DNA from 4 places in the Kribbella aluminosa genome. Region 1 is predicted to be linked to each of the others. Evidence: riboswitches for the same ligand, from Rfam matches in the RefSeq annotation. Region 1 holds a riboswitch; each other region holds the start of a gene.
What was found. A riboswitch is a leader RNA that binds a small molecule or an ion and turns the genes downstream of it on or off. The one in region 1 is predicted to bind ZMP and ZTP.
Positions count from the first base shown of each region.

Region 2: it holds a riboswitch for ZMP and ZTP, as region 1 does, so the genes downstream of both, JOF29_RS10870 (5-aminoimidazole-4-carboxamide ribonucleotide transformylase) here and JOF29_RS18420 (bifunctional 5,10-methylenetetrahydrofolate dehydrogenase/5,10-methenyltetrahydrofolate cyclohydrolase) in region 1, are expected to answer to the same signal.
Region 3: it holds a riboswitch for ZMP and ZTP, as region 1 does, so the genes downstream of both, folP (dihydropteroate synthase) here and JOF29_RS18420 (bifunctional 5,10-methylenetetrahydrofolate dehydrogenase/5,10-methenyltetrahydrofolate cyclohydrolase) in region 1, are expected to answer to the same signal.
Region 4: it holds a riboswitch for ZMP and ZTP, as region 1 does, so the genes downstream of both, JOF29_RS21190 (glycine hydroxymethyltransferase) here and JOF29_RS18420 (bifunctional 5,10-methylenetetrahydrofolate dehydrogenase/5,10-methenyltetrahydrofolate cyclohydrolase) in region 1, are expected to answer to the same signal.

Region 1 covers NZ_JAGINT010000001.1:3,854,477-3,857,673, reverse strand. The annotation lists gene aroH (chorismate mutase) at 1-337, opposite strand, end outside; gene JOF29_RS18420 (bifunctional 5,10-methylenetetrahydrofolate dehydrogenase/5,10-methenyltetrahydrofolate cyclohydrolase) at 368-1,228, opposite strand; ZMP/ZTP riboswitch at 1,248-1,333, opposite strand; gene JOF29_RS45385 (NUDIX hydrolase) at 1,924-2,649, opposite strand; gene prcA (proteasome subunit alpha) at 2,646-3,197, opposite strand, start outside.
Region 2 covers NZ_JAGINT010000001.1:2,237,542-2,240,738, forward strand. The annotation lists gene JOF29_RS10865 (phosphotransferase-like protein) at 1-463, shown strand, start outside; gene JOF29_RS10870 (5-aminoimidazole-4-carboxamide ribonucleotide transformylase) at 453-1,319, opposite strand; ZMP/ZTP riboswitch at 1,338-1,416, opposite strand; gene JOF29_RS10875 (class I SAM-dependent methyltransferase) at 1,436-2,155, opposite strand; gene JOF29_RS10880 (acetolactate synthase large subunit) at 2,477-3,197, shown strand, end outside.
Region 3 covers NZ_JAGINT010000001.1:2,733,626-2,736,822, forward strand. The annotation lists gene JOF29_RS13275 (maleylpyruvate isomerase family mycothiol-dependent enzyme) at 1-620, opposite strand, end outside; partial or broken gene folP (dihydropteroate synthase) at 679-1,501, opposite strand; ZMP/ZTP riboswitch at 1,525-1,612, opposite strand; gene JOF29_RS13285 (class II aldolase/adducin family protein) at 1,599-2,519, opposite strand; gene JOF29_RS13290 (hypothetical protein) at 2,664-3,197, shown strand, end outside.
Region 4 covers NZ_JAGINT010000001.1:4,404,020-4,407,216, reverse strand. The annotation lists gene JOF29_RS21195 (DHA2 family efflux MFS transporter permease subunit) at 1-106, shown strand, start outside; gene JOF29_RS21190 (glycine hydroxymethyltransferase) at 155-1,621, opposite strand; ZMP/ZTP riboswitch at 1,650-1,729, opposite strand; gene JOF29_RS21185 (acyl-CoA dehydrogenase family protein) at 1,729-3,197, opposite strand, start outside.

The sequences.
Region 1 (3,197 bases):
CTACCGCGCCGTGCAGGTACACGTGCTGGATCTTGTCCCGCGAGCGCGGCGTCTCGGTGTGCAGCATCAGCCGGACGACGCGCGGCAGTGCGTGCGGCACCGGGATCTCCTGCATGCACATCAGCGGTACGTCGGTCAGCCCGATCTGCCGGCCGGCGACCGCCGGAAACTCCGATCGGAGGTCCGACGTGACGGTGAACAGGATGCTGATCAGATCCTCGTTCTCCAGATCGTTCGCCTCCAGGACCGCCTTCACCAGCTCCGCGGACCGCTCGAGCAGGTGCTCGCGCTCGTCCACGTCCAGCTGGGTGGCGCCCCGGATCGCGCGTACCGCCACGTCTCTCCTCCTAGTTCGTCTCCCCCAACCCTAGTTCAGAGCAGTCAGAGAGTGGACAGCCGTCTCAGCGGCGTCGACAGTCTGCTCCAGCAGCAGCGCGAGCGTCATCGGGCCGACACCGCCCGGGACCGGCGTGATCAGCCGTGCGACCTCGACCGCCTCGGCGAAGTGCACGTCGCCGACGTTGCCCTCGTTGTACCCGGCGTCGACGACCACCGCGCCCGGCTTCAGCCAGTCGCCGCGAACGAAGTTCGGCTTGCCGACCGCGGCGATCACCACGTCGGCGGTCCGCACCAGATCCTTGAGATCCCGGGTCCGGGAGTGCGCGTAGGTGACGGTCGCGTTCGATGCCAGCAGCAACATGCCGGCCGGCTTCCCGAGGATCGGGCTGCGGCCGATCACCACCGCATGCGCACCCTCCAGCGGTACGTCGTACGCCGCCAGCAACCGCAGGATCCCACCGGGCGTGGCCGAGCGGAATCCGGGGCTGTCGAACGCCGTCGCCGCGAACGACCGCATCGTGACGCCGTCCACGTCCTTGGCCGGGTCGATCGCCTCGAACGCGGCCCGCTCGTCGATCTGCGCCGGCACCGGGTGCTGCAGCAGGATCCCGTGTACCGACGGGTCCTCGGACAGCTTCGTGATCTCCGCGACCAGCTCTTCCGTGGTCGTCGAGGCCGGCAGGACGACGCTCCGGGACGCGATGCCGGCCTTCTTCGACCGGTTCTGCTTCATCCGCACGTACGTCGCCGACGCCGGGTCGTCACCCACCAGCACGGTCGCCAGACACGGCTGCACGCCGTACTTCTCCTGCAGGGCACTCGCCCGCTCCGCCGCCGTGGCCACCATGCCGGCGGCGAGGTCGGTACCGATCATCAGCTCAGCACTCATGCGCGCACTCCTCAGAGTTCGAAGGTGCCCAGGCGCGCGGCGAAGCCGGATGGCAGACCGTTCCCCGGTGGTTCGTCCACCTCAACGCCAGTCGCGGTCCGGCTCCAGGATATCCCGTCAGAGGTCCCGCGACAGCCCGACTCCGAGGGCCTCCGCCACAGCCGGTCGGGGGTCGGCGATCGGGGGTCGGGGGTCTGCGGTCGGGGGTCGGCGGTCGGGACCGGACACAAGGAACGGTGCCTGCGGACCTGGCATTGCAGGTCTCCTCGCACGGTTTCCTGTCTCCACCCATGGGCACGGCGCGTTGCTGGACCGTATCCGGCGGGCCAGTGGAGGCTTCGTGATCCCGTCCCGGCAAGCCCTTCCGTCAACCGCAGCCCTGCGCGCGGCGGAGGACCTCGGCGCAGGCAGGGACCGCACGTCCGCCGAGTTGCTGCCGAGGGCGGCCCGCTCGTCGAACGGCGAGGGTTCGCCAGCCCGCCGCCGCGCGCCCCGCGCACATACCCACTCAGCTGGAGGGTTGCCCATTCAGATTTTCACTGGGCAACCCTCCACGTGAATGGGCAACCCTCCACGTGAGGGGGCAACCCTCCACGTGAGGGGGCAACCCTCCACGTGAGGGGGCAACCCTCCACGTGAGGGGGCAACCCTCCACGTGAGGGGGCAACCCTCCACGTGAGGGGGCAACCCGATCGTCAGAGGAGGCCGGCGTGGTCCAGGGCCAGGTAGGCGGCGTCGATGCCGGTCATCGCGCCGGGGTTGCGGAGCTCCGCGCGGAAGGCGTCGACGGTCAGCTCGACCGGTACGCAGTCCTCGGCCTCGTCCAGCTGCTGCTTGCCGTCGGGGCGGCAGCCGCGGGCAATTGCGACGTACTTGCGGAACGTCGAGGACGCGCCGGACCACTGCCAGCCGACCACGTCGAGTGTCTCGCAGGTGTAGCCGGTCTCTTCCTCGAGCTCCCGCGCGCCCGCCACGGCGACGTCCTCGCCAGGCTCGACGAGACCGCCGGGAAGGTTCGTGACCACGCTGTCCGGTCCGGCCCGGAACATCCGGATCGTCACGATCCGCCCCTCCGGCGTCAACGGCAGCACCGTCACGCCGGCGTTGATCCCGGCCTCGCGGCCGAACACGTCCCACTCGACCTCGCGCCCGTCGGGCATCCGGTACCGCCGCAGCCGGACGGACAGGAACCGCTCGAACCCCAGCTCCTCCCCCAACAACTCCCACGGCGCCGGATCCGCCGGCACCGCCGCCGACGCGCGACCGGACGCCGGGTCGATCGACGCCACCCCCGACGCGCGGCTGGACGCCGCGCCCCCAGCCTGCGCCGCGCTCGATGCGGACGACCCCGCGGACGACCCCACAGACGACTCAGCCGCCACGTTTTCGGTGGCAGCTGAGTCCTCGATCCGGTCCGTCACAGCGGACGGTTGCCGTCGGGGTCTTCTGGCGGGGCGACCGGTACGTCGCCATCGTCGGAAGGCGGAGCAACCGGAGTCTCGGTGGACCCGGCGTCCTCGGTCTTCGCCGAAGACTCCCCGGCCGTGGCCGCGCCGTCCGCGCCGCTCCCGCCGCCAGAGCCCGCGTCGTCGGAGCCTCCGCCGTCGGAGCCCTCGTCGTCGGAGCCTCCGCCGTCGGAGCCCTCGTCGTCGGAGCCTCCGCCGTCGGAGCCCTCGTCGTCGGTTGCCGGGTGGGACTCCGACAGAATGCGTTCGAGCGTCTGCTCGGAGATTCGCTTGAACTTGCGCACCTGTGACCGGGTCCGGTCCAGGACCGCGACCTCGAGCTGGTCCGGGGTCAGCTGCCGGACCTCGGTGCCGTCGTGGCCGAGGGCGTCGACCGCGAGCCGGAGCGCACCGGCCAGCGAGATGCCCTCCTGGAAATGCTCGCCGATGTACTCCGCGACCGTGTCGGCCGGGCCGCCCATCACGGCGTACCCCTGGACGTCGGCGATCGAGCCGTCGTACGT
Region 2 (3,197 bases), 1.6 Mb from region 1:
GGCCAGGCCGACGGTGCAGGTGACGACCGACGAGTTCTTCCGCGCGATCCGGACCGGCTTCGTCCCGCCGTACCTGCCGGAATCGCAGCGGCAGAACGCCGTGGTGGTGGACGCGATCGTCGCAGCGGTCGCGGTGTTCGCCGACGGTGGGTACGACGTCGTGGTGGACGGCATCATCGGACCGTGGTTCCTGCCCGCGTACCGGGCTGCCGCCGCCGAGGGACAGTGGCGGATGTCGTACGTCGTCCTGCGGCCGGATCTCGCGACGACGCTGGAGCGCGGGCTGGCGCGCGGCGGAGTCGAGCTGACCGACGCCGACGCACTCACCGGGCTGCACGCGGCCTTCGCGGACCTCGCCGAACTCGAACGGCACGCGATCGACACCTCCGGGCTCGACGCGGCCGAGACGGCCGCCGAGGTCCGCAAGGCTGTTGCTGAGGGCACCTACCTGCTCAGTGTCTGAAGAGTCGCAGCCCCGTGGCCGACCAGGTGATTCCGAGCGCGGCGCAGGCGGCGGCGATCTCGTCGGAGCGGATCGAGCCGCCGGGCTCGACGATGTGGGTGACGCCGTACCGGTGGGCGACTTCGACGTTGTCGGCGAACGGAAGCGCACCGTCCGAGACCATCGTCACCCCGGTGAGGGGTTCAGCCGACCAGAGCGCCGCCTTCTCGCCGGCCAGGCGCGTGCAGTCGACGCGCGACTGCTGCCCGGCGCCGACGCCGATCGTCATCCCGTCCTTCACGAGCACAACGGTGTTCGACTGCGTGTAGCGCGCGACGATCATCCCGAGCACCGCGTCGTCCGGCAGATCGTGGGGGAGTGGCGCGGCGTCCCGCTCCTGCGTCAGCCGTACGCCGTACACCTCGCGGACCTCGTCGGCCGGCGGCTCGTACGACGGGTCCATCCCGAGCACCAGATACGTCCCGCGCTTCTTCGCCGCCAGGATCTCCAGTACGCCGTCGTCGTACCCGGGCGCGATGATCCCGTCCGACACCACCCGCTTCAGTACCGCGGCCAGCTCCAGGTCCACCGGCCGCGACACCGCCACGAAGTCGCCGTACGACGACTTCGGATCCGCGTCCCGCGCCCGCAGGTACGCCTCCGCCGCCGTCCGGCCGAGCGCGGCACCCGCGGGTGAGACGTGCTTGTACGACGCTGCGGCCGGTACGCCGAACCGCTCCGCGGCCTCCCGGACCAGCTGCCAACCGGTCAGCGCGTCCAGGATGTTGATGTACGACGGCGCACCGGCGAGCACCGTGAACGGCGCGTTGCCGAGCGTGGCCGCCTGATGAGGATTCATGCCGTACCGCAGACGCATCGGGACCTCCGAGTTGCTCGAAGGCGCCCAGGCGGACGACGCCTTTGCTCGGAAGCTCCCTGGTGGTGATCCACCCTCGCCAGTCGCGGTATGGCCAGCTTAGGGCGTGTCTGGCCCTACTTCGTCGCCCGCACCACGAGCAGCCGTGACTTCGCGGCCAGCGGTTCGCCGTGCCAGCCGCCGTCGACGACCACGTCGGAGAAGCCCGCCGCGCGCAGGTCGGCGGTGATCTCCTCGACCGACCGGAAGTACAGGACGTTCCGGTAGACCGCGTCGTGCCCGTCCTCGAACACGTTGTGCGCGTCGAACACCACCCGCCGGTCCGCGATCTCGATCAGCTCGAGCCACTCCTTCAGGTGCCCGGCCACGGTGTCACGTTCGCCGTACGTCGCCTCGCTCGTCCACTGCTCCCACGCCCGTACGGCGGGGTTCCGCGACTCGAACGCGAACACGCCGCCGGGCCGCAGCGCGGCGGCCACCGCGGCGACCGTGTCCGCGTGCTCCGCGACGTGCATCATCGTGTTGCCGCTGCTGACGACGAGATCCACATCGCCCGTCGGCTGTACGACGCGGTGGTCGCCGTCGATCCAGGTGACCGCGTCGGCGCCGGGCTGCCGGCGCGCGTACCCGAGCATCGTGGGGCTGGGGTCGATACCGATCACCTCCCGCCCGGACGCGACGAGCGACCGCGTGAGCAGGCCGGTACCGCAGCCGAAGTCCAGGACCTTCGCAGTGCGCTCGGCCAAGGCGCGGTAGTACTCGTGGTCCTCACCGGCCGGGTTGTCCAGGTCGTAGAGCTGTACCAGTTGTTCGTCGCCGTACGGGTCGCCAGTCACCCTGAAAGACTAGGTGGTGCGAGGGCCCTGCTTGTAAGACGGTCGTCTCAGAAATTGAGACGCTGGGTGGCTGAACTTGACCAGGTCGGCAGGTTTCGGCGAATAATGCCTACATGCGATCGATTCTCCTCGTACTTGTGCGGCGCGCCGACTGACGCGACCACCGAGTCGACGCGCCCCTTTCAGCCAACCCGGCGGAAGGGGTTTTTTGTTGCCTGTACGACTATCCGAGACCCGGAGTCGCCAAGGTGACGGCCACAAGCGAGGATGGATCGGTCGCGAAAAGTACAACCATCGTGACAGGACTGAGGGAAGGCACTCATGAGTGAGCAGCTGACCGGGGCACAGGCTCTGATCCGCGCACTGGAACATGCCGGAGTGGACACCGTCTTCGGCATCCCGGGTGGCGCGATCCTCCCGGCGTACGACCCGATGCTCGACTCGACCCAGATCCGCCACATCCTGGTACGTCACGAGCAGGGCGCCGGTCACGCCGCCCAGGGGTACGCCGCGGCGTCCGGCAAGGTCGGCGTCTGCATGGCGACCTCCGGACCGGGCGCGACCAACCTGGTGACGCCGATCGCCGACGCCTACATGGACTCGGTGCCGCTGGTGGCGATCACCGGTCAGGTGGCGGGCGCCGCGATCGGTACGGACGCCTTCCAGGAGGCGGACATCCGCGGCATCACGATGCCGATCACCAAGCACAACTTCCTGGTGACCGACCCGAACGACATCGCGACCACGATCGCCGAGGCGTTCCACATCGCCTCCACCGGCCGGCCCGGTCCGGTGCTGGTGGACGTCACGAAGGACGCGATGCAGAAAACCGGCGTCGACTTCCAGTGGCCGACCGAGCTCGCGCTGCCCGGCTACCGGCCGGTGACCCGCCCGCACCCGAAGCAGGTGCGTGAGGCGGCCCGCCTGATCGTCGCCGCCGAGAAGCCGGTGCTGTACGTCGGCGGCGGTGTCATCCGCGCGCAGGCCAGCGCCGAGCTGAAGGAACTGGCCGAGCTGCTCGGCATTCCGGTCGTCACCACGC
Region 3 (3,197 bases), 1.1 Mb from region 1:
GCGTCGGTCACGGTGACCGCGTCGGTGATCTCGATGCCGCCGCCCGGGATCGCCAGGCGGACCTGCTGCTCGAGCTGGTCGGTCTTGGCGGAGAAACCCAGCAGGAAGGCCAGCGGCCCACCGAAGAGCTCGAGGAGCAGCTCGGCGGAGTCCGAATCCACAGTCGCCGACGGGTTGATTCCGACGCGCACGTCCCAGGCGTGGTTGGCGACCTCGTTGAGCCGCAGGGCGAGCGCGACGATCAGCGGCACCGGTTCCGGCATGATACGCAGGTCGATCTGGCGATCGCGCTGCTCGGCGCTGAGCCCTTCGACCGTGTCGAGGTACTCCGCGTCGTGTTTGAGGAACCCGGCCGCTTGGTCGGCCGGGGACGAGGCGTTCCACCGGTCCCAGATCGACTGGTTGTCCTCAGCCTCGACCTGCTCGCCGGCGGTGGTCGCGATCGGTTGCCGACTGATCTCGGCACCGCTTCCGAGGTGCGAGAGCACCTGCGCCACGGTCCAGTCCTTCGCCCCGCTGCGGCTCCTCAGTTGTTCCTCGGACAAGGTCGGCACCAGTGCGGCGAGGGTGTCGTGGTTGGCACGGAGCGCCGCGATGGCGCGGTCGACAGATGTGGTCATACGGGGGTCAACCTCGCAGCCCACGGCTTTCTTCCGACCAGCTGCGCGCTCTCGGCGATTACCGTTCCTTGGCCAGCGCCGTAAAGATCGTGAGCGCGTCCGAAATCGCAGCAACGTCGTGGGTGCGGATGAAGTCCGCGCCTTGACCGGCCGCGTACAACTCTGCTGCGAGGGTGGCCGGCCCGATGTCGACGAGGTCTCTGCCTGTGAGAGCGCGAAGAAACGACTTCCTCGACGGTGAGACCGAACCTGGCCCTTATCTCGTCAAGCCCTCCCAGGACCATGACCGACGGCTCCGGGGCACTACTGAGGAAGTATCCGAGTCCGGGATCTACGACCAAGCGCTCGCGGTTGATGCCGGCGGCCTGAAGAGCTGCGAGGCGATCGCGGAAGAACTGTTCAAGCCCCTGTCGCACTGTTGGCGCATCGATCCGCACTTTGGTAGCTGGACCGCGGCGCTGGACCGAGTGCACGACGATGTGCGAACAGCCACTGTCGGGCAGCTCGGCGTACTGTTCCGGGTCGGGGAACCCTTGGATGTCGTTGAGATAGGTGGCACCGTGAGCGGCAGCGAACAGCTGTGTCTGAGGTGTGAACGAGTCGACCGACACAGGTACGCGGGCGGCCACCAGTTCGTCCAGGACGTCGGCCAGCCGGCGTTTTTCCTCTTCGACGCTTACTCGCTCGGCGCCTGGATGGCTGGCCGCAGCGCCGAGTTCGATGATGTCGGCGCCCGCGTCCAGCAGTCGCCAGGCCTGCGCCAAGGCGTCTTCGGTCGCCAGAAACCTGCCGCCGTCGGAGAACGAGTCAGCGGCGACGTTGACAATCCCGACCAGCCGGGGCCTTTCGGCCCACAATGCCGGAGCAGTGAATTCATGCATCACGTCGTGCCTCCCAGAGAGTTCCCAGAGGCCCAGGCGCGCGGCACGACGTCAGATGACGGGGCCGCTCCACGACGGTGATCCATCCAGACGCCAGTCACGGCCCATCGGACAGCCTACCCACGTCTCGACGAATCGCGCCGGGTTTTGTGGCGTCCTGGCGGTCGGGTACGACCTGGGCCTGGTCGGCATCGGGGTACGGCGCGGCGGCCAGTGCCTGCCGGCGGAGTGCTTCGTCGGGGCGGGTGTGGATCCGGTCGGCCAGGTGGTCCGGCAGGTAGCGCGGCGACCCGACCGCGAGGCAGTCGCGCAGGATCCGGGCGGTCTTGTCGGCCATCTGGGTGATCCGCCGTGCTTCGCCGCAGGACTCGGCCAGCGCGACCATCCCGTGGTTGCCGAGGTAGATCACACGTGGGCGCTCGTCTCGCCGGTCGAGGAACTCCAGGATCGCGGTTCGTGCCCGGCGGCCGAGCTCCAGCCCGGGATCGACGTACGGCAGGAGGATCTGCTCGCGTCCGAGGACGACGATCTGGTCCGGGAACAGGGCCCCGCCGACGAGTGCCTGGGCCCGGTCGGAGCAGCCGATCGCGTTGACCGACTGCGGGTGGCAGTGGGCGACCACGTTCGCGCCGTGGGTGAGCGCTGCGGCATGCAGGAGGGACTCGACCGACGGCTGTGGTGCCGTGGGGTCGAGCCGGCTGTCGAGGAGTGCGCGCTGGACGTCGGTGTCGTCGGCGTCCGGTGCGTCGAGCAGTTCGAGCAGCGGCTGCAGGCGGACCTCCACGAAGGTCGCGTGCTCGAGCGACGTGCCACTGGCCTTGACCAGCATCCGGTGCGCGCCGGTCCGGGCGGATACGTTTCCCTCACCGAGTACCGCGAGCTCCCTGTTCCCGTCGCCCATCCACCGGGCCAAGGACGCCAGTTCTGCCACCAGCTCCGCGGGCAGCGGCTCGGTCGCCACAGCGTCGAACAGCGCCGTCTCCGGCTGGGGGTGGGCGTCGGTGGGTGTCTGGTTCACAGGTCCTCCGGTTCCGGCCATCGCGGGCCGTTGACGTGTACGCGAGTCCGGGCGTAGGTTCCTCGCAATTGGAGCGCTCCAATGATGCATCTCCGACGAGCTCGACACCACCCCTTCTGCCGCCCTGGACCCGGGAGGAACTCGATGAAGCTCGCACACGCCGTCGCGGCGGTACTGCTGTTCACCGGCCTGGCACCTGTCGTACCGGCCAACGCTGTCGCACCACCCGGCCTGCTCGACTCGTTCGACGGCGCCCGCGACGCATCCCCGACGTACGGCATGAACGACTCCCTGGGCACGCGCCAATCAGGTCCTGGCAAGGGCGTCACGCTGACCCGGGTGCACGGGAACTGGACCTCTCCAGCTGGTACGCCGCCCAGCTACTACTCGCAGGTCAACAACAACTCGTACCCGGGCCGCCTGTCCTTCTGGATCGGCAACTCCGCCGTCCGCCTCGACGCACCGGCGGCCGCCGACGCAACCGACTCGTACACCGTCTCCGCCACCGTCGACCCGAACGCGAACTCGGCCGGCCCCGACACCGACTGGTCCTCGGTGATGCTGTCCAGCACCAGTACGTCGACCGGCTACGTCACCGCCTCCGACATCGAGATCGGCCTGACCGTACGGCGAACCGGCGAGGTCATGCTCTACCGCAACGGCGTCACGCAATGGGCG
Region 4 (3,197 bases), 550 kb from region 1:
CGGCGGCATCGCCGTCGCCGGCGCGATCCTCGCCGCGACGCTGATGCCGAAGCGGGCCGCGAAGGCCTCCCCGGATGCGCTGACGGGCGTCCAGCAGGACGCCTGACGACAAGCAACAGCGCCCGCTCCGAGGGGAGCGGGCGCTGTCGATGGGTCAGGTGAGCTCGAGGCCCGGGTACAGCGGGTGCTTGTCGAGGATCTCGGCGGCGGCGGCGCGGGTCTTGTCGGCGACGCCGTCGGCCAGCACGTACTTCGCCTTGGACGGAGCGCCGGCGGAGGTGGTCGTCGGCGTCGTCGCGGACAGTACGTCGACGATCAGCTCCGCGACCCGGTCGAACTCGTCGGCGCCGAACCCGCGGGTGGTGAGGGCCGGCGTACCGATCCGGACACCGGAGGTGTACCAGGCGCCGTTCGGGTCCCGCGGTACGGCGTTCCGGTTGGTGACGATGCCCGCGTCGAGCAGCGCCGACTCGGCCTGCCGGCCGGTGATGCCGTACGCCGACACGTCGAGCAGGGCGAGGTGGTTCTCGGTTCCGTCCGTGACGAGCTTGACGCCGCGCTTCATCAGGCCCTCGGCGAGCGTGACGGCGTTGTCCGCGACGGCCTGCGCGTACTGCTGGAACGACGGCTGCCGCGCCTCGGCGAGCGCGACCGCCTTCGCGGCCATCGTCTGGCTGAGCGGACCGCCGAGCACCATCGGGCAGCCGCGGTCGACGGACTCGGCGTACTCCGGCTGGCAGAGCACCATGCCGCCGCGCGGGCCGCGCAGCGACTTGTGCGTGGTCGTGGTGGTGACGTGCGCGTGCGGCACCGGGTCGAAGTCGCCGGTGAACACCTTGCCCGCGACCAGGCCGGCGAAGTGCGCCATGTCGACCATCAGCGTCGCGCCGACCTCGTCGGCGATCTCGCGCATCTTGGCGAAGTCCACCTTGCGCGGATACGCCGAGTAGCCGGCGATCAGGATCAGCGGCTTGAACTCGCGCGCGGCCCGGGCGACCTCGTCGTAGTCGAGCAGGCCGGTCTCCGGGTTCGTCCCGTAGGAGTGCTGGTTGAACATCTTGCCGGAGATGTTCGGCCGGAAACCGTGCGTCAGGTGGCCGCCGGCGTCCAGCGACATGCCGAGCATCTTCTGGTCGCCGAGCGCCTTGCGGAGCTTGGTCCAGTCCTCGTCGGACAGGTCGTTGACGTGCTTCGCGCCCGCCTCGGCCAGCGCCGGGGACTCGATCCGCTGGGCCAGGATCGCCCAGAACGCGACCAGGTTCGCGTCGATGCCGGAGTGCGGCTGGACGTACGCGTGCGGGGCGCCGAACAGGGCCTCCGCGTGGTCGGCGGCGGTCCGCTCGACGGTGTCGACGTTCTGGCAGCCGGCGTAGAAGCGGTGCCCGACGGTGCCCTCGGCGTACTTGTCCGACAGCCAGTTGCCCATCGTGAGCAGCGTGGCGGGGGAGGCGTAGTTCTCGCTGGCGATCAGCTTCAGCGAGGACCGCTGGTCGGCCAGCTCGGACCGGATCGCGCCGGCGATGGTCGGCTCGACCGCGGCGATCACCTGCAGCGCGTTGTTGTACGCGGCCGACGCGGCGGCGGCGTCGAAGGGTGCGGCGGTGTCGGAGGATTCAGGCATCGTTGTCTCTCCTGCGGTTGCAGTGGGTCGAAGGCACCCAGGCGCACGGTGCCGACGGTTTTCGCTCCCCGGTGGTTCTCCACCTCAGCGCGCCAGTCGCGACCCGCTCACCCTATCGTGCGTTCGACGATCTCCTGGAACGGTGTCGTCCGCGACTGTGTCTTCTGTGGAAGGGTCCCGAACACACCGCCCCAGTCGTTCGCCAGCCGGGACGCGACGAAGGCGTCCGCGACTGCCGGTGTCGAGTGCCGGATCAGCAGTGACGCCTGCAGGCACAACGCCATCCGCGCGGCCAGTCGACGTGCTCCGGCTTCGGCGTCAGCGACATCAGCAAGCGCTTGCAGTACGTCGTGCACGGCGGCGTCGAGCCGATCGTCGGCCCCTTGGACCGCGCCAACCTCGAGCAGCCAGGCCTCGAGCGACTCGGGCCGCCTCAGCGCGCGCAGTACGTCGAGCGCGTTGACGTTGCCGGACCCTTCCCAGATCGAGTTCAGCGGCGACTCCCGGTAGAGCAGTGGCAGCCCGGACTCCTCGACGTACCCGTTGCCGCCGAGGCACTCGAGCGCCTCCGCGACCATGAACGGCGTCCGCTTACACACCCAGAACTTCGCGAGCGGCAGCCCGATCCGGCGGAAGGCTGCCTCCTTCGGGTCCGAGGAATCCACCGCGGCGGCCAGTCGCATCCCCAGCGCGGTCGCCGCCTCGCTTTCGAGGGCGAGGTCGGCGAGCACGTTCTGCATCGCGGGCTTGTCGGCGAGCAGACCGCCGAACGCCGAGCGGTGCCGGGTGTGCCAGATCGCCTCGACCAGCGCCCGCCGTTGGAGTGCCGCGGAGCCGAGGACGCAGTCCAACCGGGTCGCCGCGACCATCTCGATGATCGTCCGTACGCCGGCGCCCTCGTCCCCGAGCCGGTACCCGATCGTCCCGTGGAACTCGACCTCGCTGGACGCGTTCGAGCGGTTCCCGAGCTTGTCCTTCAGCCGCTGCAGCGCGAACGGGTTCCGGTTGCCGTCGGCAAGCACTCGCGGTACGACGAAGCAGCTCAAACCGTCCGGGGCCTGCGCCAGTACCAGGAACACGTCCGCCTGCGGCGCCGAGCAGAACCACTTGTGCCCGTTGAGCTGGTACTCACCGTCATCCCCGACGGGGGTCGCGGTCGTCAGGTTCGCCCGGACGTCCGACCCGCCCTGCTTCTCGGTCATCCCCATCCCGGCGAGGGCACCGTTCTTCGCCGCGACCGGCAACCGGCGTACGTCGTACTGCGTCGACGCGAGCTGCGGGATCCACTCCTTCGCGAGCCGCTCGTCCGCCTTGAGCGCCGGAACCGCGGCGTACGTCATCGAGATCGGGCAACCGTGGCCGGGCTCGACCTGCGACCAGACGTAGAAGCCGGCCGCCCGGGTGAGGTGCGGCGACGGTCGGTCGCTGGTCCACGGCGCGGCCTGCAGCCCGAACCCGACGGCCTGCTCCATCAGCCAGTGCCACGACGGATGGAACTCGACCTCGTCGATCCGGTTCCCGTACCGGTCATGGGTCTGCAGCACCGGCGGGTGCTGGTTCGCCGGGAGGGCGTGCC